3 regions of the Actinomadura sp. NPDC000929 genome follow, and region 3 is predicted to be linked to each of the others. Evidence: predicted binding sites of a transcription regulator. Region 3 holds the regulator's gene; each other region holds the start of a gene.

Region 1 (9,878 bases), on a different contig from region 3:
CTCGTGCAGGTTCATGTCCATGACGATGGCCGTCATGACCGCCATCGTCCGCAGCGGTTCCCGGACGGGGTCGGCGATCTCCACCGCGTACTTGTCGGCGGTCGTGAGCAGGTGGGTGGCGAGGCCCGCCCACTTCTTGCGGACGTGCGCCACCTTGCCGCCGTCGGCGTCCTTCACCTCGAAGTTGTTGCGCGGCACGTCGACCTCGACCGTGCCGATGAGCGTCCCGTCGTCGTCGTAGACGACGTAGCGGCGGCCGACCCTCTCGGTGACGAAGGAGCCGACGCGCTCTCCGTCCGGCCGGAGGATCTCGGTGTACTCCCGGCCGCTCTGCTTGTCCACGACGTACAGGGGGTCGCCGTCGGGCGTCGTCAGCAGGACGGCTCGGGCGTCGAGGTTCGACTTGCCGGGGAACAGGCCGCGCATGACCGCGGCGTTGCCCTTGTCGTCGGTCGGCGCCGCGATGGCGAGGACGGTCCCGCCTTCGTCCAGCACCTTGTACCGCGACTTGGCCAACGGTCCCCTGCGAGGCTGTTCGACCCTGAGCACCGGGGAGCTGAACACTTCGCTCACGTGTTCTCCTGCCTCGTCGGCCGCATCGGCGACCGCCTCACTGTTCACTTCGCCTGCGCCCGCGTCCTCGGCGGCACGCCCTCCAACCGGCGATCCTGCCAAGCGCCGGGCCCGCAGGGGAAGCACTTTGCGCGCCCGTCTCCGCACGGCGGAATCGCCGCGCCCGCGCCCGGCTCACTGACCTGCACCGCCGTGGCCCGGGGTGCCCGTCCGAGAAACATTCTTCTTTCGGCCCGGCGTCCCCTGAGCATCCCCACGGACATCTCCGGCGCCCTACGAGCTTCCACAGAGCGTCGTCCTGCCCGAACCAGGGCTTCGACCCGCACCGGCCCTCGCGGACGCGGAAAGGGGCGGTTCCCGAAGGAACCGCCCCTTTCACATGCACTCGGAAGTGCGAACCGCGGACTCGCTCAGAAGTCCATGCCGCCGGCGTCGGGCATGCCGCCCGCCGGGGCCGGGTTCTTCTCGGGCTTCTCGGCGATGACGGCCTCGGTGGTGAGGAACAGCGCGGCGATCGACGAGGCGTTCTGCAGCGCGGACCGGGTCACCTTGGCCGGGTCGAGGATCCCCGACTCGAACATGTTGACGTACTCGCCGGTGGCGGCGTTCAGGCCCTCGCCCGGGGTCAGGTTGCGGACCCGCTCCACCACGACGCCGCCCTCGAGGCCGGCGTTGACGGCGATCTGCTTCAGCGGCTCCTCGAGAGCGCGCTTGACGATGTTCGCACCGGTGGCCTCGTCGCCCGCCAGCTCCAGCTTGTCGAACGCCTTGGTGCCGGCCTGCAGCAGCGCCACGCCGCCACCGGGGACGATGCCCTCCTCGACCGCGGCCTTCGCGTTGCGGACGGCGTCCTCGATGCGGTGCTTGCGCTCCTTGAGCTCGACCTCCGTCGCGGCGCCGGCCTTGATGACCGCGACACCGCCCGCGAGCTTGGCCAGGCGCTCCTGGAGCTTCTCGCGGTCGTAGTCGGAGTCGGTGTTGTCGATCTCGGTGCGGATCTGGTTGACCCGGCCCGCGATCTCGTTGGCGTCACCGGCGCCGTCCACGATGGTGGTCTCGTCCTTGGTGATGACGACCTTGCGGGCGCGGCCCAGCATCTCGGTCGTGGTGTTCTCCAGCTTGAGACCCACGTCCTCGCTGATGACCTGGCCGCCGGTCAGCGTGGCGATGTCGCCCAGCATGGCCTTGCGGCGGTCGCCGAAGCCCGGCGCCTTCACGGCCACGGACTTGAAGATGCCGCGGATCTTGTTGACGACCAGGGTGGCCAGGGCCTCGCCCTCGACGTCCTCCGCGATGATCAGCAGCGGCTTGCCGGACTGCATGACGCCCTCGAGGACGGGCAGCAGGTCCTTGTTGGCCGACGCCTTGCCCTGAACGATCAGGATGTACGGGTCCTCGAGGACCGCCTCCATCCGCTCGGGGTCGGTCACGAAGTAGTGCGAGATGTAGCCCTTGTCGAAGCGCATCCCCTCGGTCAGCTCGAGCTCCAGACCGAAGGTCTGGCTCTCCTCGACCGTGATGACGCCTTCCTTGCCGACCTTGTCCATCGCCTCGGCGATCATCTCGCCGATCTGCGGGTCGCCCGCGGAGATGGACGCCGTGGAGGCGATCTGCTCCTTGGTCTCCACGTCCTTGGCGAGCTTGGACAGCTCCTCGCTCACCCGCTCGACGGCGGCCTCGATGCCGCGCTTGAGCGACATCGGGTTCGCGCCGGCGGCCACGTTGCGCAGACCCTCGCGCACCAGCGCCTGGGCCAGCACGGTGGCGGTGGTGGTGCCGTCACCCGCGACGTCGTCGGTCTTCTTCGCTACTTCCTTGACGAGCTCCGCGCCGATCTTCTCCCACGGGTCCTCGAGCTCGATCTCCTTGGCGATCGACACACCGTCGTTGGTGATCGTGGGAGCGCCCCACTTCTTCTCCAGCACGACGTTGCGGCCCTTGGGACCAAGGGTCACCTTCACGGCGTCGGCGAGCTGGTTCATGCCGCGCTCGAGACCGCGGCGGGCCTCCTCGTCGAACGCGATCATCTTTGCAGCCATAGGCTCCAGTCCTCCCGGAACAAGGTGGCTTAGACGGATCGAGCCGACGCCCGCGACGGACGGCCCCGCCGACGACTTCCATTCCGCCGCCGGCCTGAGGCCTCATCGCCCCGACCCATGACTGTGTGAAGTTGTCACTCTCCACATCAGAGTGCCAATGCTTGTTTAGCACTCTACCCTGTCGAGTGCAAGCGCCACACATCACCGCCGCACGCGTCGCGCCGACCCGCTCGGAAGCGCTCTGACCTGCGCCGGAGGGTCACGTCAGCGCTGCCGACCGGCAGGAGGCGTCCGTCCGAAGAGCAGCCGAACCATCGCCTCGCCATGCGCGGCTCACCTCCCCGTAACGCTTTCGTTCTGCCTTGAGCAGGTGCCGCCCGAGCGCGGGGAGCGCCGGTCGTTCAGACGCCGGCCGTCCGGCTGCGCGCACGGGCGAGATCACCCTCGGTCGCGCCATCCGCCACTCCGACGGCGCCGCCGGCTTCGACGAGATCGAGTCCCCTACCGGGCTTCCCCGGGCTGACCCTGCGGCTGCTCGACCCGGCGACCGCAGCGCGCCGCGCGGACCGGCACCTCGCCTGAGAGGGGGTGCCGTCGCGGCCACCCGTTCCGCGTGCCATTGCACCGGCGGCGGCCTGTGCCGCTGTTTTTCCGCGGATTTTTTCGTCACGGACCGTTGGTGCCGGTTCTGTCGGTGCGACGACGTTTGCGGCGGCCCGGTGCACCGGGAATCACCACGGCCCGTTAGGGCCGCTTTCATGGAGTATGGCGAATGGTGAGGATGTTCTTTCAGTCCCGGGCAAAGGGCCGCCGCAAACGGGTCCGGACATTGGGCGGCCGCTCCGGCGTCGATGGTGACCGGGCCGGAGCGGCCGTGGTGCTTCGGTGTCCTGCTAGGAACCGCGGTTCACCGCTTGGTGGACTCCTGCTCGGGGCCCTCGACCGCGTTGATCACGGTGTTGTGCTTCCCGCCGTGGATGTGGCTGGTGATGGGCCCGGTCATCGTCGCGCTGTTGCCGGCGTAGACGTTCGAGCGGGGCGATCCGCTGAGGTTCGTGAAGATCGCGTCGCCCGAGCCGTTCTCGATGTTGGCGACGTCGCCGTTCTGGCCGACGATCGCCTTCTCGGCCGCGTGGACGTGCACCGGCCCGGGGCGGCCCCCCGTGGTGGCCAGCCGCTGTCCGGCCTGCGGAGCGTTGGCGTCGGCCTGCTGCTCCGGCGCGGCCTGCTGGGCCTCCTGCTGCGGAGCCGCCTGCTGCTCGCCCTGCTCCGGCGCGGCCTGCTGCGCGTCCTGCTGCGGAGCCGCCTGCTCCGCCTCCTGCTGCGGAGCCGCCTGCTGCTCGCCCTGCTGCTGAGCGGCCTGCTGCGCGTCCTGCTGCGGAGCGGCCTGCTCGGCGTTCTGCTGCGGGGCGGCCTGCTGCTCGCCCTGCTGCGGAGCCGCCTGCTGCGCCTCCTGCTGCGGAGCGGCCTGCTCGGCGTTCTGCTGCGGAGCGGCCTGCTCGGCGCCCTGCTCCGGCGCGGCCTGCAGCGACTCCTGCTGCGGGGCGGCCTGCTGAGGAGCCGCCTGCTGCTCGGCGGCCTGGTGCTCGGCCGCCTTGGCGAGCGCGACCTTGGTGGCCTCCTGCTCGGAGCCCTCGACGCCGGTGACGGCCGTGTTGTGCTTCCCGCCGTGGAGCTTCGTGGTGATGTCACCGGTCTTCACCGGCTTGTTCCCGATCACCGGCGCGGCCTTGGGCGACTTGGTGATGTCGGTGTAGATCAGGTCGCCCGGACCCTTCTCACTGATGTACGTGGGGCCGTTGTGCCCCACGTACGCCTTCTCCACCGCGTAGAAGTTGATGTCGGCCATGGCCGAGGGAGCCGCGAGGACGGCCGCTCCCATCGTTATGCCGGTCACGGCCATCGTGCGCAAAATGCGCTTCATGCCTTTCCTCACTCTCGTATGCCGTTCGGCGCCCCAGGGAGCGCCACTCCGGGTTCAATCTTCCAGGACGCGGCCAGCGAGAAACCCAAGTGACGGAGAGGCGGTGATCAAGATCAAAGCCGTGAAACTGGCGCTCGCTAAAACTTGTTCCATGCGCGTTTGGCCGGACGGGAGGAACAGTTGCCCAATCCAGCATCCACCGGGCAATCGCGTTCCGGAGAAGGGGGAATCGGCCAGATGTGAAAGGAAAAGCCCCGGCACGGTGGACGTGCCGGGGCCTCGCGGACGAGACGGACGTCAGCCGCCCGCCACCGCGGGGATGATGGAGATCTGGGCGCCCTCGGGCGTCGGGGTGTCGAGTCCCTCGGCGAAACGGACGTCCTCGTCCCCGACGTAGACGTTCACGAAACGGCGGATCTTGCCCGCGTCGTCCAGGATGCGGGCGGAGATGCCGGAGTAGCTGGCCTCGAGGTCGGCGACGACCGCGCGCAGGGTCGCGCCCTCGGCCTTCACCTCGGACTCGCCACCGGTGTAGGTCCGCAGGATCGTCGGGATACGGACGGACACGCTGCTCATGCTGCTCCTTCGTTCTCAGGCGAGGCCCGCGGCGCGGAACGCCTCCAGGGACGGGGCGATGTTCGCCGACGGCGCGACGACCGGGGCGACGGCGTCCAGGGTCTTCAGGCCGTCCCCGGAGTTGATGATCACGGTCTCGGCGCCCGGGTCGAGGGCACCGGCCTCGATGAGCTTGCGCAGGGTCGCGACGGTGACGCCGCCGGCCGTCTCACCGAAGATCCCCTCGGTGCGGGCCAGGAGCCGGATCCCCTCGACGACCTGCTCGTCGGTGACGTCCTCGACGGCGCCGCCGGTGCGGCGGGCCACGTCCAGGACGTAGGGGCCGTCGGCCGGGTTGCCGATGGCGAGGGACTTGGCGATCGTGTCGGGCTTCACCGGGCGGACGACGTCGTGGCCCGCCTTGAACGCGGCGGCGACCGGGTCGCACCCGGAGGCCTGGGCGCCGAAGACGCGGTACGGCTTCTCCTCCACCAGGCCCAGCTTGATGAGCTCCTGGAACGCCTTGTCGATCTTGGTCAGCTGGGAGCCGGACGCGACCGGCACGACGACCTGGTCGGGCAGCCGCCAGCCGAGCTGCTCGGCGATCTCGTAGCCGAGCGTCTTGGAGCCCTCGGCGTAGTAGGGGCGGACGTTGACGTTGACGAACGCCCAGTCGTCCTGCTCGCCCGCGATCTCGGACGCGAGCCGGTTGACGTCGTCGTAGTTGCCGTCGACCGTCACGAACGTCCCGCCGTACACGGCCGTCGTGATGATCTTCTGGGACTCCAGGTTCGACGGGACGAACACCGCGCTGCGGATCCCGGCGCGGGCCGCCGCGGCGGCGACGGCGTTGGCGAGGTTCCCGGTGGACGGGCAGGCCAGCACCTTGAACCCCAGCTCGCGGGCGGCGGCGAGCGCCACGGCCACGACGCGGTCCTTGAACGAGTGGGTCGGGTTGCCGCTGTCGTCCTTCACCCACAGGCTCTGCAGGCCGAGGCTCTCCGCGAGGTTGTCGGCGCGGACGAGGCGGGTCAGGCCCGGCTCGGTGTTCGGGGTGTCGGCGACGTTGGACGGGACGGGCAGCAGCCCGCGGTAGCGCCAGATGTTGCGCGGTCCGGACTCGATGGACTCCCGGGTGACGCCGTCGAAGTCGTAGGCGATCTCCAGGGGGCCGAAACACTCTTCACAGGCGTAGTAGGGCCCGAGGTCGCGGGACGAGCCGCATTCGCGGCAGACGAGAGCGGTAGCCGGTCCGAGGTCTGTGGCAGGCGTGAGTGCCATGAGGGCGAGGCCTTTCTCCCCATCTTCCCTGCGCCACCTTGGTCGCAGGCCGGAGTTGGCACCATCTCCCGGCCGGCCTCGCAGGATCGCGACGCGCCGCAGCCAGGTGGTTGCCGGGGCTTCGCAGGGCCGGTCCCTCCACCCCTCTGGATGAGCGTTATGAAGTTGTCGATCTACGAGCTTTGAACTCGTATGCGTGACTTTACATGAACTGACCGGATGCCAGACAGGCGGGTCCAGCGATTGAGACGTTACCCGGCGGGTGTCTTGATCACCCGTTGGGTCGGGTCGAGGAACACGTGCCGGACGGTCGGGACGCGCTCGCGGAGCCGCCGGTCGATCTCGCCGGCGACGTCCTCGGCCTCGTCGGCGCTGATGTCGTCGGAGAAGTGCACCTTCGCGGCGACGAGGATCTGCTCGGGGCCGAAGTGCATGGTGAGCAGTTCGTCCACGCCGGTCACGCCGGGCGCGCCGCAGATCTCGGCGCGGATCTCGCGCTGCTCGGCGGGGTCGGCCGCCTGGCCGATGAGCAGGCCCATGCTCTCCCTGCCGATCGAGAAGGCGAGGACGACCAGGAGGATCCCGATGAGGACGGACGCGAGCCCGTCCCAGAACTCCGACCCGGTGATCTGGCGCATCGCGAGGCCGCCGGCGGCGAGCGCGAGGCCGATCATCGCCGCGGTGTCCTCGAACAGCGCGGTCTTGAACGTCACGTCGGGCGACTTGCGGACATGCTCGACCAGGTCGCGGTCGCTGTCGCGCGTCTCCTTCTTGGCCTGGTAGAAGGCGCGGATCCAGGACGTCCCCTCCAGCACCGCGCCGAGGCCGAGGACGGCGTAGGCGAGCCACACCGTCGTCCCGCCGCCGCCGTGACCGGTCATGGTCAGGATGCCCTCGAAGATCGAGAATCCGGCGCCGGCCACGAAGATGCCGAACGCGGCGAGCAGCGACCACACGTACCGCTCGTTGCCGTATCCGAAGGGGTGGCGCCGGTCGGGGGGCCGCTCGCTGCGCCGGAGCGAGGTGTAGAGGAAGCCCTGATTGAGGGTGTCCGCCACCGAGTGCGCGCTCTCCGCGAGCATGGCGCTGGACCCGGCCAGCAGGCCGGCGAACAGCTTCGTGATCGCGAGGATGAGGTTCGCGGCACCGGCGACGAGCACGGTTTTCGTCGTCTCGGACTTGCTCATTGCCGCCGGATACCCCCTGGGCGGATGACTAATCGGGCGGAACGGACACAAGGGCGGGCGATGCCGGCCACCTCGCGGGTCACTTTGATGCGCCTCGGCCGCAACTGAGACCCTTCCCGTATGAGCCAAGTGCTGGTGGCCTCGAACCGGGGTCCGGTGTCGTTCTCGCTGTCGGACGACGGCGGGCTCACCATGCGGCGCGGGGGCGGCGGTCTCGTGTCGGGCCTCGCCGCCGTGACGGGCGCCCCGCGCGACCCCGGCCCGCCGCGTCCGGCCGAGACGGCGCGGGAGCCGTCCTCGACGGGAGCGGACGTGCTCTGGGTGTGCGCGAGCCTCGGCGAGGCCGACCGCACGGCGTCGCGCCGTTCCCCGGACGGCCGCCTCGACCTCGCCGGGTACGAGACCGGCGGGGCGGCGGTGCGCATGCTCGACATCCCGGCGGCCACGTTCGACCGCGCCTACAACGGCGTCGCCAACTCGACGCTGTGGTTCGTCCACCACCTGTTGTACGACACGCCGCGCAGCCCGCACTTCGACGCCCGCGCCCGGCGGGACTGGCAGTCCTACGAGGCGTACAACGCGGCCTTCGCGGACGCCCTCGCACGCGACGCCGCCCAGGGCGCGAAGGCGGCGATCCAGGACTACCACCTGTCGCTGGCTCCGCGGATGCTGCGCGACCGGCGCCCCGACCTGAAGATCGTGCACTTCTCCCACACGCCCTGGGCGCCGCCGGAGTACTTCCGGCTGCTCCCGGACGACATCGGCGCGCAGGTCCTTCTCGGCATCCTGGGCGCCGACCACGCCGGCTTCCTCACGGAGCGGTGGGCGTCGGCCTTCCTCGACTGCTGCGAGCTGCTGCCGGGCGCGCGCGTCGACCGCGTGGCCCGCACCGTCTCCTGCTCGGGCCACACCACGCGCGTGGGTGTGCACGGTCTCGGCGTGGACGGGGCGGCGCTGCGCAGGCGCGCCGCCGAACCGGACGTCGTCGAGAGGGCCCGCGCGCTGCGCGAGCAGGTGGGCGACCGCCGGCTCATCGTGCGGATCGACCGGACGGAGCTGTCCAAGAACATCGTGCGCGGGCTCGCCGCGTACCGGGAGATGCTCGTCAACCATCCCGAGTGGCGCGGACGCGTCGTGCACCTCGCGTTCGCCTACCCGTCCCGCTACGACCTGCCCGAGTACCGGGAGTACACCGCGGCCGTCCAGCGCATGGCCGGGCAGATCACCGACGAGTTCGGCACCGCCGACTGGGACCCGCTGATCCTCCAGGTGAACGACGACTACCCGCGTTCCCTCGCCGCCTACGGCCTGGCCGACGTCCTGCTCGTCAACCCGATCCGGGACGGGATGAACCTGGTCGCCAAGGAGGGGCCCGTCCTGTCGCGGCACGGCTGCGCGCTCGTGCTGTCGCGAGAGGCGGGCGCGGCGGCGGAGCTGTCCGAGGACGCGCTGGTGGTCAATCCCTACGACGTCTCGCAGACGGCCGAGGCCCTGCGCCAGGCCCTGCTGATGCCGCGCGCCCGGCGGGCCGAACGCTGCGCCCGCCTCGCCGACGCCGCGACCGCCCTGCCCCCGCAGCGCTGGTTCGCCGACCAGCTCGCCGCGCTGGACTAGCTCCCCGCGTAAAGGGAGCGGCGTGCTGCTCTGCGGGCGTCAGGGCAACACGCCGCGGGTCCGGTCAGGGGGCGCTGCCGGCGGACTGCTCGGCGGTGAGGAGGCACTCGACGGGGTTCGGCTCGTGGTGCTGCCTCCACCGCTCGCGCAGCGCGGCCTTGCTCTGCGCCATGCGCCGGTGGGCGGCGGTGCGGGTGAAGCGGGCGAGCAGGGCCGCGGACGGCTTCGGCAGGCCGCTCGGCTCGTAGCCGTACTCGGCGAGCCGCTCGCCGAACGCGGCCTCGGCCAGGCTGATCTCCCACGCGTCGAGGCGCTCCGCCCATGATCCGACGCGGTCGGTCGTGACGGCGTCGCGGGTCCGGCCTTGCCACTTCCTGGTGGACGGGACGATCCGCTTCGCCAGCCCCTCCGGGTGGGTCATCTCGGGGTCGAAGTCCTCGCCGAGGAAGCCGCAGAGCCGGGTCAGCTCGTCGGCGGGGTCGGCGACGAGCCGCTCGTACTGCAGCTCGTAGTAGGAGTCGGGGCCGAGGCGCTCGGCGAGCCGGCGGCCGCGGTCGATCGTCTCCCGCCAGGCGGAGACGGCGTGGTGGATGTCGGCGTCGAACCAGGGCATCTCCATCAGCGACGCGACGCAGTCCCGGCCGTCCCGGACAAGATGGACGAACTGGGCGTCGGGAAACATCCGCAACAGCGTGCCGACGTGCT
Region 2 (9,878 bases), on a different contig from region 3:
CACGATCGTCGGCGACGACCTGATCAAGCGGCTGGCGCCCGAGTCCGAGCGCACCGAGGCCGACAACTACCAGGGCGGCGACCAGCAGAACCAGTGCGTCTGGGGCGCCTACGCGGGCGAGCGGAGGCGGCAGCTCACCATCGAGCTGCGCGCGATCGCGGCGGGGGGCGCGGCGTCGCCCACGGAGTCCGCCCGCAGGACGTTCGCGGCCGAGCGGACCGCCGACGAGTCCGGCAAGGCGCTGCTGGCCGGGCAGAAGCTCACCGACAAGATCCGGCTCACCGGCGTCGGCGACGAGGGCTACATCGTCTACAGCGTGGACGACAACCAGGGCTCCGGCGAGGCCGTCGGCAACGTCCGGGTCGCCAACGTCCTGGTCACCGTCCACTACTCGGGCTCGGACAAGGGAGACCCCCTGTCGTCGGACGCCGCCACCGGCGGCGCCACCGACGTCACCAAGGCCGTCGTCACCGCGCTGAGCCGGGCCTGAGCCGGCGGGCGATCCGCTCGAACCCGCGCCGATCCGTCCGAACCCGGCTGCGAAAGAGCCGGACGACCCCGTGCCGGCGGCCGGTAGGCTTACAACCCGTGCTGGTCTTGGCTTTCGATACCGCGACCGCCGCGATCACCGTGGCGCTGTACGAGTGGACCCCGGGCGAGGGCGCGGTGCCGCGCGGTCTCGCGGAGGCCGTCGACCGGCGGCGCCACACCGAGCTGCTCACCCCGTCCATCGCGGAGGTGATGGCGGAGGCGGGCGCGGCGCCGGGCGACCTCAGCGCGATCGCCGTCGGCGTCGGGCCGGGGCCCTACACGGGCCTGCGGGTCGGGCTGGTCACCGCCCGCGCGATGGGCGAGGCGCTCAGCGTCCCCGTGCACGGCGTCTGCACGCTCGACATCATGGCCTGGGCCACCAAGCGGGACGGGCCGTTCGCCGTGGCGACCGACGCCCGCCGCAAGGAGGTCTACTGGGCGCGGTACGAGTCGGCGCGGTTCCGTGCCACCGAGCCCGCCGTGGGCCCGGCGGCGGACGTCCTGGAGGGCGCGCCCGAGGGGCTGCCCGTCGTGGGCGAGGGCGCGGCGCTGTACCCGGAGGTCCTCGGCGACTCCGGGCACGAGCCGCTGCTGCCCACCGCGAGCGCCCTCGCCGAGCTCGTCGTCGCGCGGCTGTCGGGCCTGAAGGGCCCCGAGCTGCTGCCGCCGGAGCCCCTCTACCTGCGCCGGCCGGACGCGAAGGAGCCGGGCCCCCGCAAGAAGGTGACGCCGGCGTGAGCGACGTCGTCCTGCGGACCATGACCGAGGCGGACCTTCCGGCCGTCCACCGGCTGGACCGCGTGCTGTTCCCGGAGGACACCTGGAGCGAGGAGATGCTCGCCGGCGAGCTCGCCGACCAGCCCCGTACCCGGCACTACGTCGTCGCGGAGACGCCCGACGGCGAGATCGTCGGCTATGCGGGCCTCGCCGCGGCGGGCGGGCAGGCCGACGTGCAGACCATCGGGGTCCGCGCGGACCGCCGCAAGGGCGGCATCGGCGCGGTGCTGCTCACCGCCCTGCTGGAGGAGGCCGTCCGGCGCGGCAGCGAGTCGGTGTTCCTGGAGGTCCGGGCCGACAACGACGCCGCCCACCGCCTGTACGAGCGGTTCGGCTTCGAGCGGGTCGGCATCCGCAAGCGCTACTACCAGCCCTCGGACGTGGACGCGATCGTCATGTGCCGCAAGCTCCGCGACCGGCCGCCCATGGGCTTCACCAGGGCCGAATGAACCGCGGCGGCGGAAGGCGCCCGGGAAGCGGGCGGGAAGACAGGGCGAACGGCGAGACAGGGAGACTCACGTGATTCGGGACGAGCCACTGGTGCTCGGCATCGAGACCTCCTGCGACGAGACCGGGGTCGGGATCGTGCGCGGGCACACGCTGCTGGCGGACGCGATCGCCTCCAGCGTGGACCAGCACGCCCGGTTCGGCGGCGTCGTGCCGGAGGTCGCGTCGCGGGCGCACCTGGAGGCGATGGGGCCGACCGTCGAGCGCGCCCTCGCGGACGCCGGGGTGGCGTTCGCCGACGTGGACGCGTTCGCGGTCACCGCGGGCCCGGGGCTGCCGGGCGCGCTGATGGTCGGCGTCGCCGCCGCCAAGGCGTACGCGCTGTCGCTCGGCAAGCCGCTCTACGGCGTCAACCACCTGGCCGCGCACGTGTGCGTCGACCAGCTCGAACACGGCCCGCTGCCGAAGCCGTGCGTGGCGATGCTGGTCTCGGGCGGCCACTCCTCCCTGCTGCTGGTCCCGGACGTGGCGAGCGACGTCCGGCCCCTCGGCAGCACCGTGGACGACGCGGCGGGCGAGGCGTTCGACAAGGTCGCCCGGGTCCTCGACCTCGGGTTCCCCGGCGGGCCCGTCATCGACCGCATGGCCCGCGAGGGCGACCCGGCCGCGATCGCGTTCCCGCGCGGCAAGTACAACGACGGCACCTACGACTTCTCGTTCTCCGGCCTGAAGACGGCCGTGGCGCGCTGGGTCGAGGCGAAGGAGCGGGCGGGCGAGCCCGTGCCGGTCGCCGACGTCGCGGCGTCCTTCCAGGAGGCCGTCGTCGACGTCCTGACGCAGAAGGCGCTGAAGGTCTGCAAGGACAACGGCGTCGACCACCTGCTGATCGGCGGCGGCGTCGCGGCCAACTCGCGGCTGCGCGCCCTCGCCGCGGAGCGCTGCGCGGCCGCCGGGGTGCACCTGCGGGTCCCGCGCCCGAAGCTGTGCACCGACAACGGCGCCATGGTCGCCGCCCTGGGGTCGGAGCTGGTCGCCTCCGGCGTCGGCCCGTCGCAGCTGGAACTGCCCGCCGACTCCAGCCTCCCGATCGAGGCCGTCACCCTGCTCTGAACGCCCGCGGCGCCGCCCCCGCGAGGCGGCGCCTCAGGACGACTTTCTCAGCACAGCTCTCAGCACTGGGCGAGGAGCCGGTCGAGGTAGTCCTCGTAGAGGGGGACCTGCGGCTCGTCGATCATGCGGACGCCGTCCTCGGGGAGCAGGTCGAGGAGGCCGCGGACGTCCCAGTAGGGGTCGTGCGCGTGGCCGCCGGAGACCTGGTCGAAGGAGCACAGGAAGCGGTCGGCGACGGACGCGCCGTAACGCAGGGCCAGGCCGCGGCGCATGCAGGCGAGGTCGACCGAGACGGGGCCGGACGAGGCGTCCGACCAGTCGACGATGCCGGTGAGCCTGCCGTACGACCACAGGGTGTTGTCGGCGTGGTAGTCGCGGTGGATGAACCGGTCGGGCGCCTCCGGGGCGGGCCGGGCGGCGACCTCGAAGGCGCGCTCCCACAGGTCGGGGCGGAGCGCGTGCTTGGGCGGGAGCCGCACGTCGAGGCGGTTGTGCGGGACGTAGGGCGGCATCGTGGACGCGCCGTTCAGCTCGTGCACCGACAGCAGCGCGGCGGCGAGCTGGATCAGGTACTCGGGAAGGTCGTCGTGGGACGGGCGCGGCGGATGGCCCCGGAGCCGGGTGAGGAGCAGGGCCGGGACGTCGCAGTAGGCGCCCGACGGGTCGGCGGCCACGAGGGACGGTGCGGCGATCTTCCCGCTGGCGAGCAGCGCGAGCGCCGCGATCTCGCGCTCGGGGGAGAACTCGGCGTCGCCGTAGCAGTGGCGGGGAGCCGTCTCGCGGGAGGTCCAGCGGCGCAGGACGAGGTGGTGCGCCTCGCCGGAGCGGCTCTCGACGAGGAGGGCGTGGTTGGCGTGGGCGGAGCCGCCGGCGAGGGGCCGCACCATGCGGACCTCGGCGCCCTTGCCGAGGCACTCCTCCACCCATCGCAGGGTGGTGTGCCCGGGCGGGACGCCGGTCGGCAGGCAGGGAGCCGGTAGGTGGGTCACCTGATCCATGAAAACGGATTCCGAAGGGTATTGGGAGTGATTTTGCGAAGACGGAAAGTAACAAAACGCACGTCATCGGGGTGACATGAACGAAGCATCTTCGGTCGTCCCGGCGGTTCGCGGGACGAATGCCGCGAATACCGGGAGGTATCAGGATGCCGGGTGGGGCCCGCGCCGGCCCCACCCGGACGCTTGTCAGTCCTTGGTCTCGCGGCGGGGACGCAGCAGCGCCTCGGCGAGCGCGAGCATGGTCTCCTCCAGGGTGGACAGCCGCTTCAGCACGTCCTCGTGCACCGCGTTGACCTGCTTGGACACATCGTCGTGGACGCCGTCCACCTTCCGGCCGACCTCGTCCTCGACATGGGAGAAGCGCTTGGCGAAATCCGCCTGCGCCGCGTCGGCGCGCCGCGCGGCCTCGTCCTGCATGCTCTCCACCCGCCTCGCGAATTCGGCCTGGACGCCGCCGACCTGCCGCGCGACGTCCTCCTGCATGGTCCCGACCTGCTTGGCGACGTCGTCGTGGATGCTGCCGACCTGGCGCGTGACGTCCTGGTGGATGTCGCCGATCCGCTTGCCGAAGTCGTGGTGGACGCCGCTGACCTGCCGCGCGACGTCCTCCTGCATGGTCCCGACCTGCTTGGCGACGTCGGCGTGCACGGACTCGACGCGGCGGGAGACGATGTCGACCTGGGTGGTGAACTCCTCCAGCGCGCTGTCGACCCGCTTGGCGACCTCCTCGTGGATGTTCTCGATGCGCTTGCGGACGTCGTCGTGCACGTCCTCGAACCTGCGGGAGAACTCGTCCATGCGCTTGGCGACGTCGCTGTAGGCGGTCTCGGCGATCTGCGACATGGTGGCCTTGACCTCGTCGCGGTCGGGCCGGGCGCGCAGCTCCTCGATCAGCGGGTCGACGGCCTCGGCGAGGTGCTTCTCCAGCGCGTCGAACCGGTCGCCGTACTCGGCCGCCGGGCGCCGCGCGATCTCGGCCAGCAGCCGGTGCACCTCGGCGATCTCCAGCGTGGCGGGCAGCCGGTTGATCCGCTCGCCGAGCCCGTCGAGCCGCCCGTCGACGCTCTCGAACCGGCCGTCCAGCCCGCCCAGCTTGCCCGAGACCCCTTCGAGGCGCCCGTCGACGCCGTCCAGCCGCCCGTCGAGCCCGTCGAGGCGGCCGCCGACGCCCTCGACCCGGCCGTTGACCGCTTCAAGACCCTGCTCCATGCGCTCGGCCATCTCGCCGAGCGCCTGGTCGACCCGTGAGGTGACCCCGTTGACGGAGTGTTCGAGCCGCTCGGACCGGTGGCCGAGCTCCGCGAGCGACTTGTCGAGCCGGTTGAAGCGGACGGACGCGGCCTCCATGCTGCCCTGGAGCTTGTCCAGCCGCTTGGTCATCTCGTCCATGCGCTGCGACGCCTGCTGCGTGGCGTCGGTGATCTGCTGCGCGGAGTCGAGGACGGCCTGGATGCGGGTCAGGCCCTCGTCGACGTTCTCGGCCACCACGCCGACGTCGGCCCACAGCGCGGGCAGCTCGGCGACGGGCTTGACCCGCTCGCCGAACGCCTCGATGTGCTCGGCCAGGCCCTCGGCCCATTCAGGGGGCTTGCCGGACAGGTCGTCGACCTGCCCGCGGACGCTCTCGATCTGTCCGGTCAGCCCGCTGAGCTCGCGCTCCCGGACCTCGCGGAGAAGCCACTCCATGCCTTCCAGGCGCTGGCGGATCTCGTCGAGGACCTGACCCTGTGAACGCTGTTCGTAGACGTGGTCCTGCGCCGCACGGGCGAGCAACTCCCGCATCCGATCCGAGACCGGTTGACCCCCCGTCTGCAGGAAGTTGTGATTCGTTTCCACCCGATGCTCCTTCGTGTGCCGGCGCGACGAAATGACGCACGGCAAATGAATCTCTGGAGTGGCCACTGTAGTGCGTGTAGAGCGCGGCCAAAACGGGTAGCAGAGAAGATTGCGAGTTCTGCGGAATGCGCCTGTTATCCGACTAGACGGGATAGCGAGATATAGCCGAATGCATGGTTACTTTCCCGCTTCAGGCATATTGCCCGTGTTGGGGGGATAGGTGGGGTGGGCGGTGGCGGGCGGCGCGGGACGGGTCCGGCGTTCCGGGTGCCGTTCTGTCCGTACATCTCGTCCAACATCGGCAGTTCCCGAACCCCGGGGACGGCCACGCCCGCCCGACGCGCAGGCGTCGGGAGTGATGCCGAGGGGCGGGTTCCGGGCCTTTTCGGGAGGGCTTTAGGGGGACGGGCGTCCCGGCCGGTGAACCTGCCTTGGTGTTTTTCGCGCCGGTTGATCTCGGCGCGCCGATTCCCGCGCCGCGCCGTGCCCTTGCCAGGTGGCCGCAATCCCTGGTGCGCGCAATGCCGGAAAGCATCGATGATTTGCACCGCCATGGCGCGTCGCCTGGTCCCCCTTGGTGCTGCGCCGCCCAGTGGGAGATCTTTGGGCAGGGTTGCCGGGCGGAGCCCGCCCCGGGCGGGTCAGCCCCCGGCGACCGGCCGGTCAGGCCCCCGCGACGGGGTGCGTCAGCAGGGCGACGGGATCGTGCCCCACGCGCGTCACCACGAGGGTCAGCCCCTTGGCGCCGCGGCCCGCGCGGCGCCCGCCGAAGCCGAGGTCGCGGCGGAGCCGGTCGACGTCGACGGCGGAACCGCGCTTCTTGACGGTCAGCACGCCGATCTCGCGGCGGCGCAGCTCGGCGCGCAGCCGCTTCACGGAGAACGCCATCACGTCCTCCACCTCGTAGGCGGAGGCGAAGGGCGTCGGGCGCAGCTCGTCGGAGGTGACGTACGCGATGTGCGGGTCCGCCAAGCCGCCCCCGACCAGTTCCGCGACTTCGCCGACCAAGTGGGCCCGGATCACGGCGCCATCAGGCTCGTACAGGTAACGGCCCCACGCGCGTACGTCCGGGTCGTCCAGACCTTGGGGAGTCAGGGTCCACACCTGGGGCTCTGTTCCCGAGAGATGGGTGTCGGACGCGAGGAGAGTGGCCCGCCGACCCACCGGCCCGGCCAGCCCGCCCAGCCAGAGGGCTGCTTCCTTGACCTCGCCTCCTACCGAGATCCACTCGGCCTCTGCGTCGTCCGGTACGGCCTCATGCGGGATGCCGGGCGCGACCTTCACGCAGGCCGCGGGCACCTGGCCGGCCATGGCCAGGACGACGTCGAGCGGCGGCTCATACGAACGGGGATCGAAGACACGGCCCCGCGCCGTGCGCCGCCCAGGATCGGCGAAGACCGCGTCGAACCCGGACGGATCCTCCTCGGTGGCGTCCCCGACCCGGACGGAGGCGAGACCGTCCAGCCCGAAGACGGCCAGGTTGGCGCGGGCCACCTCGGCGGTCAGCGGGTCCAGTTCCACGCCGTCCCCGGCCAGGCCCGCGCGCGCTCGGGCGATGAGGTCGGCGCCTATCCCGCATCCGAGCTCCAGCACGCGCGCGCCGGGCGGCCGGTCCGCGAACCTTCCGGCACGGTAGGCCGCCACGCTCGCGCGCGTCGACTGCTCAAGCCCCGCCTGCGTGAAGTACATGCGGTCGGCGTCCGCCCCGAACTTGGCCCGTGCCCTTTTGCGCAACCGGACCTGCGTCAGCGCGGCGGCCACGAGCGCGGGATCGTGCCGCTCCCGCAGGCGGGACGCCGTGGCGAGCAGGCCGTCCTCGCTCACGTCCGCCTCGGCCGTCTCCCTCAGGAGCGCCTGGCCGGAGGGGGTGCTCAGGGCCCGGAACGACGCGATGTCCATAGGGTGGAAGTTAGCGGCCGAGCCGGACGGCGGAGACCGGACGGCGGCCGCGGGTGAACCTCTGGAGACGGTCGCCGGGCGGGCCCGTGTCCGTGTTGACGGGGTACCGGGCACGGAATAGTCTCACGACTGGCACTCTCAAGGGTAGAGTGCCAAATACAGCGACGAAGGTCGGTCTGGCACCCGCGACGGCAGGCCGGTCCAGGGTCGCCTCTTCTGTCACATGTGCTGGTCGGTCATCCGTGGCCGGCCGAGGACCAATCGAAGGGGAGGTCAGATCGTGACGACCGCCACCAAGGTTGTTCTCAAGCCGCTTGAGGACCGCATCGTCGTCCAGCCGCTTGAGGCCGAGACCACCACCGCGTCGGGCCTGGTGATTCCGGACACCGCCAAGGAGAAGCCCCAGGAGGGCACCGTCCTTGCCGTTGGCCCGGGTCGCGTCGACGACAAGGGCGAGCGCGTCCCCGTCGACGTCAAGGTCGGCGAGGTCGTGCTCTACAGCAAGTACGGCGGCACCGAGGTCAAGTACAACGGCGAGGAATACCTCGTCCTCTCGGCCCGCGACGTGCTCGCGGTCATCGAGAAGTAATCACCGAGACGTGATGCACCCGCCCCGGTCGGCGCCGCCTTCGGGCGCCCGCCGGGGCGGATCGCGTGAAAGAGGAGTATCCGCATGGCGAAGATCCTGGAGTTCGAGGAGGACGCTCGCCGGGCTCTTGAGCGCGGCGTCAACGCTCTCGCGGACGCCGTCAAGGTGACGATCGGCCCGCGCGGCCGCAACGTCGTCATCGACAAGAAGTTCGGCGCGCCGACGATCACCAACGACGGCGTCACCATCGCCCGCGAGGTGGAGCTGGAGGACCCCTACGAGAACCTCGGGGCCCAGCTCGCCAAGGAAGTGGCGACCAAGACCAACGACATCGCGGGCGACGGCACCACCACGGCGACCGTCCTCGCGCAGGCGCTGGTCCGCGAGGGGACCCGCAACGTGGCGGCCGGCGCCTCGCCGCTCGCCCTCAAGCGGGGCATCGACGCGGCCGCCCAGTACGTCTCCGACCAGCTGCTGAAGTCGGCCCGCGAGGTCGAGGAGAAGGGCGAGATCGCGCACGTCGCGACCATCTCCGCGCAGGACCCGCAGATCGGCGAGCTGATCGCCGAGGCGTTCGAGAAGGTCGGCAAGGACGGCGTCATCACCGTCGAGGAGGCCCACACGATGGGCCTCGAACTGGAGTTCACCGAGGGCCTCCAGTTCGACAAGGGCTACCTGTCGCCGCACATGGTCACCGACCACGAGCGCATGGAGGCCGTCCTGGAGGACGCCTACGTGCTGATCGTGGACGGCAAGATCTCCAACGTGCAGGAGTTCCTGCCGCTGGCCGAGAAGGTCGCCCAGACCAAGAAGCCGCTGCTCGTGGTGGCCGAGGACGTCGAGGGCGAGGCGCTGGCGCTGCTCGTCGCCAACAAGATCCGCGGCACCTTCCTGTCCGTCGCGGTCAAGGCGCCCGGCTTCGGCGACCGCCGCAAGGCGATGCTCGGCGACATGGCCACCCTGACCGGCGGCCAGGTCGTCAGCGAGGCGATCGGCCTCAAGCTCGACTCGATCGGGCTGGAGGACCTCGGCCGCGCCCGCCGGATCACCGTCACCAAGGACGCCACCACCATCGTCGACGGCGAGGGCTCGGCGGACGAGGTCACCGCCCGGATCAACCAGATCAAGGTGGAGATCGAGAACAGCGACTCCGACTGGGACCGCGAGAAGCTGCAGGAGCGCCTGGCCAAGCTGGCCGGCGGCGTCTGCGTGCTGCGCGTCGGCGCCGCCACCGAGGTGGAGCTGAAGGAGAAGAAGCACCGCCTGGAGGACGCCATCTCGGCGACCCGCGCGGCGATCGAGGAGGGCATCGTCTCCGGCGGCGGCAGCGCCCTGGTGCACGTCGCCAAGGAGGGCTTCGGCGCCCTCGGCCTGTCCGGCGACGAGGCGACCGGCGCCGAGGCGGTCCGCCGCGCGCTGCCCGAGCCGCTGCGCTGGATCTCCGAGAACGCCGGCCAGGAGGGCTACGTCGTCGTCTCCAAGGTGGAGGCGCTGCAGGCCGGGCACGGCTACAACGCCGCCACCGGCGAGTACGGCGACCTGATCGCCCAGGGCGTCATCGACCCGGTGAAGGTCACCCGCTCGGCGGTCACCAACGCCGCCTCCATCGCGGGCATGCTCCTCACCACCGAGGCGCTCGTGGTCGACAAGCCGGAGGAGGCCGACGAGGCCGCCGGCGGCGGCCACGGCCA
Region 3 (9,878 bases):
CGACGTCGCCGGCGGGCTCGTCGAGCAGGTCGACGCCGTCGAGCCGGAACCGCATCTCGGGGTTGCCGCTCCAGCCGGACGTCCGCGTCCCGCAGATCTGCGCGAGCCGCTCGACGCCGTCGTCGCCCCGCCCGGTGGACAGCGCCAGCGTCCCGCGCCCCACCCGGACGCTGCGGTGCCCGGCCCACCCGCACAAGAACGACGACTTCGGCGGGAGGGTGCCGCACCGCTCGGCGATCGCGGCGAGGGTCGTCCAGGCGTCCGCGGCGCGGGTGGAGAACAGCAGGCTCGCGTCCGGCAGCAGCGCCCCGCGCCCCGGCTCCAGCGTGACCACGAACGGCGGCACGCGGCCGGGGAACCGCGCCGGATCGGCCTCCCGGAGGGTGACGATGCCCTCCCACTCGACGGGCTCGGCCACCGCGAACCAGGTCACCGCGGCCTCGGCGCCGAACTCGCGGAACGTCGCGTCGGTCAGCCGCTCGGCGACCGCCTCCCGCAGGCCGTCGGCCGTCTCGGCGAGCCGGCGGCGCCACCACGCCGGTTCCGGGTCGGAGCGGCCGCGCGGGGACCAGCGCGTCCCCGCGCCGGCGAAGTCCGAGCGCCGCTCGGCGCCCGCGTCGTCCACCAGCACCCAGTGCCAGCCGTCCGGCTCGCCGCGCAGCAGCACCCGGGCGGGAACGCGTCCCCGGCCGGTCGCACCCTCATTTCGCATCCCGACGACCTTATCCGTATTCGTTGCGGCTCCTCAGGCGGTCGGCGACGCAAGTCGCGCCGGTCGGCCGCGACACGGCGGCGGCTGCTTGGCATGGGCGCCGATGGCGGTACGGTCGGACGGGTACGGCGCCTTGATCAACCGAACCCGGCCGACCTCGCGGAGGCAGCGTGACCCACCCCGACCAGGTTCTGCGTTCCGAGAAGGAGCGGGAGACGGTGAACGGCGCCGTGCGCGCGCTGCGTTCGGCCGCCCCCGCGGGCTGGCAGCGGCTCGACTTCGAGTTCCGCGCGACGGTCGGCATCGACAGCGCCTCCTTCGAGGTCGAGGGCCCGGGCGGCGGGCGCCGCACGGCCCTGCCCCCGGGCCAGGCCGTCGGGAAGATGGACGAGCTGCGCCGCGTCATGTACCGGGCCGACAAGGGCGCCTGGTTCACCGCGCGCCTCCAGGTCGAGCGCTCCGGCCACTTCAGCGCCGAGTTCGACTACGACGGCGAGCCCGACTTCACCCCGCCGCTGGCCCCGTCCGCGTACGTCCAGGACCTCGACCGCTTCCCCCGCGCGGCCGAGCACGTCCCCGACTGGCTCCGCGACAAGCTCGGGGACGCCTGACCGCCCGGTCGAAGCAGGCGGCGGAGCGGGGCAGACTGGACAGGTGCCCTCGACGCTCCCTGACGGAGATCCCGTGCCGGCCGACGGTGCGCTGCCCGGCGCTGCCCTGGACGGCCTCGGAAAGCGCCCGTTCGCCTTCTACGTGCACGTGCCCTTCTGCGTGACCCGGTGCGGGTACTGCGACTTCAACACCTACACGGCGACGGAGCTCGGCCCAGGGGCGAGCCGCGACTCCTACGCCGACACCGCGATCCGCGAGGTCCGCATGGCCCGGCGAGTGCTCGGCGACGTGGACCTTCCCGTGGAGACCGTCTTCGTGGGCGGCGGCACGCCGACCCTTCTCCCGCCGGACGACCTGGGCCGCGTCCTTTCCGCCATCGACGCCGAGTTCGGGCTCGCCCCGGGCGCGGAGGTCACCACCGAGGCCAATCCGGAGTCGGTGGACGAGGCGTACGTCGCCGGACTCCGCGAAGCCGGCTTCACGCGCGTCTCCTACGGCATGCAGAGCGCGCGCGAGCACGTCCTGGCCGTCCTGGAACGCGCGCACACGCCCGGACGCGTCCCGCAGGTCGTCGAGTGGACGCGCAAGGCGGGTTTCGAGCACATCAACCTCGACCTCATCTACGGGACGCCAGGGGAGACCGACGACGACTGGAGGGGCTCCCTGGAGGCGGCCCTGGCGGCGGAGCCCGACCACGTGTCCGCCTACGCGCTCATCGTCGAGGAGGGCACCCGCCTGGCGGCGCAGGTGCGGCGCGGCGAACTGACCGCCCCCGACGACGACGCCATGGCCGACCGCTACCTGATCGCCGACGAGCTGCTCAGCGGCAACGGCCTGCACTGGTACGAGATCTCCAACTGGGCCGCCGACCCGCGCGCCGCATGCCGGCACAACATGCTCTACTGGACGGGCGCCGACTGGTGGGGCGTCGGCCCGGGCGCCCACAGCCACGTCGGCGGCACCCGCTGGTGGAACGTCAAGCACCCCGCCGCCTACGCCGCCCGCCTCGCCGAGGGCACCACGCCCGCCCACGCCAGGGAGATCCTCACCGACGAGGACCGGCACATCGAACGCGTCATGCTCGAACTGCGCCTCGCCCAGGGCTGCCCCGCCCACCTCCTGGACGACGGCGCCGCCCGCAGAGCGATAGCCGACGGCCTGGTCGAGCCCGCCCCCTACGAGCAGGGCCGAGCCGTCCTCACCCTCAAGGGCCGCCTTCTGGCCGACGCCGTGGTCCGGGCCCTCACCTGACCTCCTCCAGGGGCCCTGGGCTAGGCGGTCACGAAGTCGATGAGTTCCTCCACGCGGCCGAGGAGGGCGGGCTCCAGGTCGGTGTAGGCGTTCACGGAGCCGAGGATGCGTTTCCAGGCGGCGCCCGTGTCGTCGCCCCAGCCGAGTTCGGCGATCACGCCCTCCTTCCAGGGGACGCCGCGGGGGATGCGGGGCCAGGCGCGGATGCCGACGGACGCGGGCTTGACGGCCTCCCAGATGTCGATGAAGGGGTGGCCGGTCACGAGGACGTGCGGCGAGGTGACCCGGGCGGCGATCCGCGACTCCTTGGACCCGTCCACGAGGTGGTCGACCAGGACGCCGAGGCGCCGTCCCTCCTCGGGTGCGAACTCCTCGACGATGGCGGGCAGGTCGTCCACGCCTTCGAGGTACTCGACGACGACGCCCTCGACGCGCAGGTCGTGGCCCCAGATCTTCTCGACCAGCTCGGCGTCGTGGAGGCCCTCCACGTAGATGCGGCTCTCCTTGGCGACCTGCGCCCGCAGGCCCTGGACGGCGATCGACCCGGAGGCCGACCGCGCCGGGCCCGCGGGCGCGGCGGAGGGCCGGACGAGGGTGACCGGTTTCCCGTCGATGAGGAACCCGGACCTGGTCAGCGGGAAGACCCGGCGCTTGCCGAACCGGTCCTCCAGGGTGACGCCGAACTTGTCGCAGCCGACCACGGCGCCGCAGAATCCGCTGTCGGGATCCTCGGCGACCAGGCCGGGCTCGGCGGGGACCTCCGGGATCTGGCCTTTGCGGGGCCGCCGCCAGTCGCCGCCCAGCACGTCGTTTCCGTAGTTCTTACTCCGCACAGATCCGCACATTAACCGGGCGGGACGCCCGTGCGGCGCCGCCCCGCGTTCTTCGGCGTGGCGGCGGTTTCCGGGCCGGATAGGATCACGCAGCCATGCGGAGAGTGCGGGGGCGCTCCAGTCGAGCCGTCCGGGCCGTAGACTTGGCACTCGAAAGCAAGGAGTGCCAGTGGCACGGACCGGCCGGACGAAGGAGGTGACATCGTGCTGGACGACCGGAAACTAGCGGTCCTGCGCGCCATCGTCGAGGACTACGTCTCCACCAACGAGCCGGTGGGATCCAAGGCGCTGGCCGACCGGCACAACCTCGGGGTGTCGCCCGCGACCATCCGCAACGACATGGCGGTGCTGGAGGAGCAGGGCTACATCGCCCAGCCCCACACCAGCGCCGGGCGCGTCCCCACCGACAAGGGCTACCGGCTGTTCGTCGACCGGCTGTCCACGATCAAGCCGCTGTCGGTCGCCGAGCGCCGCGCGATCGAGACGTTCCTGTCGGGGGCCTACGACCTCGACGACGTCGTCGGCCGGACGGTGCGGCTGCTCGCGCAGCTGACCCGGCAGGTCGCGGTGGTGCAGTACCCGTCGCTGACCCGCTCGGCGGTCCGGCACGTGGAGCTGGTCCCGGTGGCGGAGGGGCGGCTGCTGCTCGTCCTGATCACCAACACCGGCCGGGTCGAGCAGCGGGTCATCGAGACCGGGCAGATCTCCGAGGAATCGATCGGCCACCTGCGGGCGTTGCTCAACACGTGCCTGGACGGGCTCGGTTTCGGCGAGGTCCCGGCGGCCGTGGCGGACCTGCCCGACAAGGTGGGCCCGGACGAGCGGCCGGTGGCGGCGGCGGTCCTGTCGGTCCTGCTGGAGACGCTCGTCGAGAAGCACGAGGAGAAGATCGTTTTCGCCGGGGCGGCCAACCTCGCCGCCGTGGACTTCTCGCAGAGCCTGCGGGAGGTGCTGGTGGCGCTGGAGGAGCAGGTGGTCCTCATGCGGCTGCTCGGCGAGACCGGCGACTCCTCTACAGTTACGGTGCGGATCGGCACCGAGAACCCCGACCTGGGGCTCAAGTCGACCTCGGTCGTCGCCGCCGACTACGGGGTGGGCGACCTCACTCTGGCCCGGCTGGGAGTGCTCGGGCCGACACGCATGGATTACCCCAGCACGATGGGAGCGGTACGGGCAGTGGCACGCTACGTGGGACAGATCCTGGCGGGGTCGTAAGTGGCGAACGACTACTACGCGACCCTGGGCGTCCGGCGGGACGCCAGCGCCGACGAGGTCAAGAAGGCCTACCGCCGGCTCGCGCGGGAACTCCACCCGGACGTCAACCCGGATCCGGAGACCCAGGAGCGGTTCAAGGAGATCACCCAGGCCTACGAGGTGCTCTCCGACCCCAAGAAGCGCGAGATGTACGACCTCGGCGCGGACCCGTTCGCGTCCGCGGGCGGGGCCGGGGCCGGCGGGTTCGGCGGCGCCGGGTTCCCGTTCAGCGACATCATGGACGCCTTCTTCGGCACCGCGACCTCGCGGGGCCCGCGGTCGCGCGCGCGGCGCGGCCGCAACGCGACGCTGCGGGTCGAGCTCGACCTCGCCGAGACCGCGTTCGGCACCACCCGCGAGCTGTCCATCGACACGGCGGTCGCCTGCACGACCTGCGAGGGGTCGGGCTGCGCGCCCGGCACCCACCCGGAGACGTGCGAGACGTGCCACGGCCGCGGCGAGGTGCAGCAGGTCCAGCGCTCGTTCCTCGGCCAGGTCATGACGGCCCGGCCGTGCCCGGCGTGCGGCGGCTTCGGCTCGGTGATCCGCAACCCGTGCACCGAGTGCTCCGGCGACGGCCGGGTCCGCACCCGGCGCACCGTCAAGGTCAAGATCCCGGCCGGCGTGGAGAACGGCATCCACATCCAGCTCGCCGGCGAGGGCGAGATCGGCCCGGGCGGCGGCCCGCCCGGCGACCTGTTCCTGGAGATCGTGGAGAAGCCGCACCCGATCTACGAGCGGGAGGGCGACGACCTGCACTGCACGGTCGAGATCCCGATGACGGCGGCGGCGCTCGGGACCAGCGTCACGATCGAGACGCTGGACGCCGCCGAGAGCGTCGACATCAAGCCCGGAACGCAGTCGGGCCAGGTCATCACGCTCTACAACCGTGGCGTCCGGCACCTCAACGAGAGCGGCCGCGGCGATCTGATGATCCACGTCAACGTGGAGACGCCGAACAGGCTCGACGAGGAGCAGGAGGAGCTGCTGCGGCGGCTCGCGGTGCTGCGCGGCGAGGAGCGCCCGCCCGGCAGGTTCGCCCCCGGGCAGCGCGGCGTGTTCTCCCGTCTCAAGGACGTCTTCAACCAGCACTGAAGCGCGGTGGCGGCGGCCTACGAGGAAGGCCGCCGCGGCGATTGAGGAGCAGGGTGGCAGCGATGAGCGACGCCCGCCGGAGCCCCGGTTCTCCCGGACGGCTCGGATGAGCCCGCCGGTCTTTCTCGCCGGAACCGCCGAGCTGGAACGCGACCGCGTCCTGCTCGACGGGCCCGAGGGCCGGCACGCGGCGGCCGTGCGGCGGCTGCGGCCGGGGGAGCGGGTCGACCTGACCGACGGCGAGGGCCTGCTGGCCGAATGCGTCGTCACCGCGGCCGACCGGGCGTCCCTCACGCTGGACGTGCTGGCCCGGCACCGGGAGCCCCCGCCCGCGCCCCGCCTCGTGGTCGTCCAGGCCCTCCCGAAGGGCGACCGGGGCGAGCTCGCGGTCGAGACCATGACCGAGGTCGGCGTCGACGAGATCGTCCCGTGGTCGGCGTCCCGGTGCGTCACCCGCTGGCGCCCGGAGCGGCGCGACAAGGCCCTCGGACGCTGGCGCGCGACCGCCCGCGAGGCCGGCAAGCAGGCGCGGCGCGGCCGCCTGCCCGAGGTGGCGGAGCTGGAGTCCACCGAGGACGTCGCCGAGCGGATCGCCGGCGCGTCCCTCGCCCTGGTCCTGCACGAGGAGGCCGAGGCGCCGCTGAGCGCCGTGGAGCCGCCCGAGCGGGGCGACATCGTCCTCGTGGTCGGCCCCGAGGGCGGGATCAGCGAGGACGAGCTGGAGCGCTTCGCCGCGGCGGGCGGGCGTCCGGCTCGGCTCGGCCCGACCGTCCTGCGCACCTCGACCGCGGGAGTCGCGGCGGCCAGCGTGCTGCTGGCCGCCACCGGCCGCTGGTAGCGCCGGCGGGCGCCGTCACGGGGTGGTGGCGGGGTTCTGCTCGGTCGTCACCGCGGGCTCGCTCGTCTCGGACGGCGTCGGCTGCTCGGTGGGCTTGCTCGGCGGCGGGGGCGTCGTGGACGTGGGCGGGGCCGGCGTAGTGGGGGGCGCCTGCGTCGGGGTCTCGCTCGGGCACGGCGTGGTCGCCGGCGTCGGCGTGGCGGTCGAGCCGGCCGAGGCGCCCGGCGAGGGGATGCGGCACGACGACAGCCCCGGCGAGGAACTGGTGCTCGGCGTCTGCGGGGTGCTCGGCTCTCCCGACGTGCTGGCGCCCGGCGAGGACGGGACGGGGAACTCGGGGTCGATCCCCGGGCCGGTGCGGTCCCCGGCGGTGTCGTCGCCCCCGTCGCCGGACGGGCTGTTGCTGCCGACCGACTGCTGGATCATGTCGATCGTCTGCGGCGCCGTCACGCCCAGCGCGGCGATCAGCACGGCCGCGGCCACGGCGAGGAGGGGGCGCGCCCAGTTCACGGTGAACCGGTCGAACCCGAAGCGCGCCGGGCCGAACCGTCCGAGGCCGGTCCGGCGGCGCCGGCCGTCGGCGATACGGGCCTGGATGCGCTCCAGGCCGTCGCCCGCGGGGTTGACCGAGTCCGCCTCCGCGTGCAGGGCGCGGCGGAGGATCTCGCCGTGCTCGTCGTGGGGGTCGGTGGTCATGAGAACTGCTCCAGGACGTTGCGTAGCGCGGTCATGCCGCGCGCCGTATGACTCTTCACGGCGCCGCGGGAGATGCCCATCGCGTTGGCGATCTCCGCTTCGGACAGATCGGCGTAGTAGCGAAGGACGAGCGCCTCCCGCTGGCGGGCGGGGAGCCGGGAGAGCGCGTCGATCACCGCCGAGCGCTCCAGCTCTCCGATGGCGCCGGCTTCCGCGCTCGGCGCGTCGGGCAGGCCCTTGGGGGCGTACTTCTCGACGACGGCGCGGTGCCGGAGCACCGATCGCGACCGGTTGACCACCGACTGGCGCAGGTACGACAGGGCCTTGTCCGGGTCGCGCAGCCGGCGCCAGCCGCCGTGCATCGCGACGAACGCGTCCTGCACGACCTCCTCGGCCGTCCCCGCGTCCCGGACGAGCATGGCCGCCAGGCGCACCAGCGAACGGTAGTTGGCGCTGTAGAGGGCGGTCACCGCCTGATCGGCGTCCCAGGCGACGGCCACCGCGCCCGCCGTGCCCCTGGCCACGAGGGTCTCGGTCACGTCAGTGGGACGCGCACCCTCGTCGCTCGGTTTACGAAAGGGCATGTCCTGGTTTGCCTCGGTCACCTATCCGCCGCCTTTGCCGGCCCCCCGCCGTCCATTCGGACGGGCGCGTCCGAACCGACGTGATCCGGGCGTTCCCGCCGGGGGCGAGATGTGCCGCAACGCCTTGCGAACCGGGGGGTTACGCCTGAGCTGACAACCTTAGCCAGTGGCCGGTCGAAATGCCGACCGCTACGGCGATTCGATCGACGGGAATCCTGTCCGGCCGGGACGGCCGCGATCCGTGCCCGCGCCGGTCCCGATAGGATTTCCGCGCGGTCGCGGACCGCCGCGAGGGGAGACAGATGACCGACTGCCTGTTCTGCAAGATCGTTTCTGGGGACGTGCCCGCCACGATCGTCCGCGAGTCGGCGGGGACGGTGGCGTTCCGCGACATCAACCCCCAGGCGCCGACGCACGTGCTGGTCATCCCGCGTGACCACCACCCGACGGTCGGTGAGCTGGCCGCCTCGGACGCCGAGCTGCTCGCCGAGATGGTGCGCGAGGCCCACGAGGTCGCCGCCGACGAGGGCGTCGCCGAGACCGGCTACCGGATCGTGTTCAACACCGGCTCCCAGGCGGGCCAGACGGTGTTCCACGTGCATGCCCACGTGCTGGGCGGACGTGGCCTGAACTGGCCGCCCGGCTGAGCCGCCCGCCGCGCGCGGAAAAATGCTGCGGCGGTGTGTCGGGGGTCGCCAGTACGATGGAACCGGTACACCAGGACACCCGGAGCAGACAGAAGGCAGGTCCGATAGGCCGCAAGGCCCGGCTGATGGTCGAATCAACTCACGCGAGGGCAACCCGCACGGGGCGCGACGACCGGACAGGCTCGCGCTCGCAGATCAAGATCGTGGTGCCGGACGACCACTCGATGGTGAGCCTGCTGGGCTCCCGGGATGAGTTGCTCCACGCGATCGAGCACGCGTTCGGCGCCGGCATCGACATCCACGTCCGCGGCAACGAGATCACCGTGACCGGCCCGGAGGACGAGACCGACCTCGTCTCGCGGCTGTTCACCGAGATGCTCGAACTGCTGAAGGGCGGCACCCAGCTCACCCCGGACGCCGTCGAGCGCAGCCTGGCGATGCTGCGCGGCGAGAGCGGCGCGCGTCCCGCGGAGGTCCTCACCCTGGACGTGCTGTCCAGCCGGGGCCGGACCATCCGCCCGAAGACGCTGAACCAGCGGCGGTACGTCGACGCGATCGACAAGCACACGATCGTCTTCGGCATCGGCCCGGCCGGCACCGGCAAGACGTACCTCGCCATGGCCAAGGCCGTCCGCGCCCTGCAGGACAAGCAGGTCAACCGGATCATCCTGACGCGGCCCGCCGTCGAGGCGGGCGAGCGGCTCGGCTTCCTGCCGGGAACGCTCTACGAGAAGATCGACCCGTACCTGCGCCCCCTGTACGACGCGCTCCACGACATGGTCGACCCCGACTCGATCCCGCGCCTGATGGCCGCGGGCACCATCGAGGTCGCCCCCCTGGCGTACATGCGCGGCCGCACCCTCAACGACTCGTTCATCATCCTGGACGAGGCGCAGAACACCTCGCCCGAGCAGATGAAGATGTTCCTCACCCGGCTCGGGTTCGGGTCGAAGGTCGTGGTGACCGGCGACGTCACCCAGGTCGACCTGCCGAACGGGCAGCTGAGCGGGCTGCGCGTCGTCCAGGAGATCCTGGACGGCGTCCAGGACATCCACTTCTCCCGGCTGGACAGCCGCGACGTCGTGCGCCACAAGCTCGTCACCGAGATCGTCGACGCCTACAACCGGTTTGACGAGAAGCAGGTCCCGCAGATCAAGCAGGGCGCGGCGCGCGGCGGCCCCCGCAAGCGGGGGCGGCAGTGAGCATCGAGGTGCTGAACGAGTCGGACGCCGAGGTCGACGAGAAGGCCATCGCCGACCTGTGCCGGCACGTCCTGGACGGGATGCGCGTCCACCCGCTGGCCGAGCTGTCGGTGCTGCTGGTCGACGAGGACGCGATGACCGAGCTGCACGTGAA

What was found. Region 3 encodes HrcA, which represses chaperone genes, less so after heat shock. Its sites were predicted from a motif close to TTGGCACTCTCNNNNNGAGAGTGCCAA; they were not measured.
Positions count from the first base shown of each region.
Region 1: the regulator HrcA is predicted to act here: its motif matches at 2,744-2,770, upstream of groL (chaperonin GroEL).
Region 2: the regulator HrcA is predicted to act here: its motif matches at 7,728-7,754, upstream of groES (co-chaperone GroES).

Region 1 covers NZ_JBEUPA010000005.1:1,174-11,051, forward strand. Annotated here, with positions in the region: gene ABWI04_RS02980 (phospholipid scramblase-related protein) at 1-573, opposite strand, end outside; gene groL (chaperonin GroEL) at 984-2,612, opposite strand; gene ABWI04_RS02990 (hypothetical protein) at 3,520-4,536, opposite strand; gene ABWI04_RS02995 (MoaD/ThiS family protein) at 4,834-5,112, opposite strand; gene thrC (threonine synthase) at 5,128-6,372, opposite strand; SAM riboswitch class I at 6,389-6,529, opposite strand; gene ABWI04_RS03005 (cation diffusion facilitator family transporter) at 6,624-7,559, opposite strand; gene ABWI04_RS03010 (alpha,alpha-trehalose-phosphate synthase (UDP-forming)) at 7,680-9,173, shown strand; gene ABWI04_RS03015 (sulfotransferase family protein) at 9,238-9,878, opposite strand, start outside.
Region 2 covers NZ_JBEUPA010000037.1:966-10,843, reverse strand. Annotated here, with positions in the region: gene ABWI04_RS16105 (hypothetical protein) at 1-490, shown strand, start outside; gene tsaB (tRNA (adenosine(37)-N6)-threonylcarbamoyltransferase complex dimerization subunit type 1 TsaB) at 589-1,269, shown strand; gene rimI (ribosomal protein S18-alanine N-acetyltransferase) at 1,266-1,757, shown strand; gene tsaD (tRNA (adenosine(37)-N6)-threonylcarbamoyltransferase complex transferase subunit TsaD) at 1,828-2,865, shown strand; gene ABWI04_RS16085 (aminoglycoside phosphotransferase family protein) at 2,925-3,863, opposite strand; gene ABWI04_RS16080 (coiled-coil domain-containing protein) at 4,050-5,699, opposite strand; gene ABWI04_RS16075 (DUF8688 domain-containing protein) at 6,363-7,598, opposite strand; gene groES (co-chaperone GroES) at 7,879-8,187, shown strand; gene groL (chaperonin GroEL) at 8,272-9,878, shown strand, end outside.
Region 3 covers NZ_JBEUPA010000028.1:37,201-47,078, forward strand. Annotated here, with positions in the region: gene ABWI04_RS13420 (hypothetical protein) at 1-712, opposite strand, end outside; gene ABWI04_RS13425 (antitoxin YezG family protein) at 883-1,323, shown strand; gene hemW (radical SAM family heme chaperone HemW) at 1,367-2,575, shown strand; gene ABWI04_RS13435 (DUF3097 domain-containing protein) at 2,596-3,408, opposite strand; gene hrcA (heat-inducible transcriptional repressor HrcA) at 3,613-4,623, shown strand; gene dnaJ (molecular chaperone DnaJ) at 4,624-5,757, shown strand; gene ABWI04_RS13450 (16S rRNA (uracil(1498)-N(3))-methyltransferase) at 5,864-6,595, shown strand; gene ABWI04_RS13455 (hypothetical protein) at 6,611-7,291, opposite strand; gene ABWI04_RS13460 (SigE family RNA polymerase sigma factor) at 7,288-7,875, opposite strand; gene ABWI04_RS13465 (histidine triad nucleotide-binding protein) at 8,178-8,522, shown strand; gene ABWI04_RS13470 (PhoH family protein) at 8,648-9,724, shown strand; gene ybeY (rRNA maturation RNase YbeY) at 9,721-9,878, shown strand, end outside.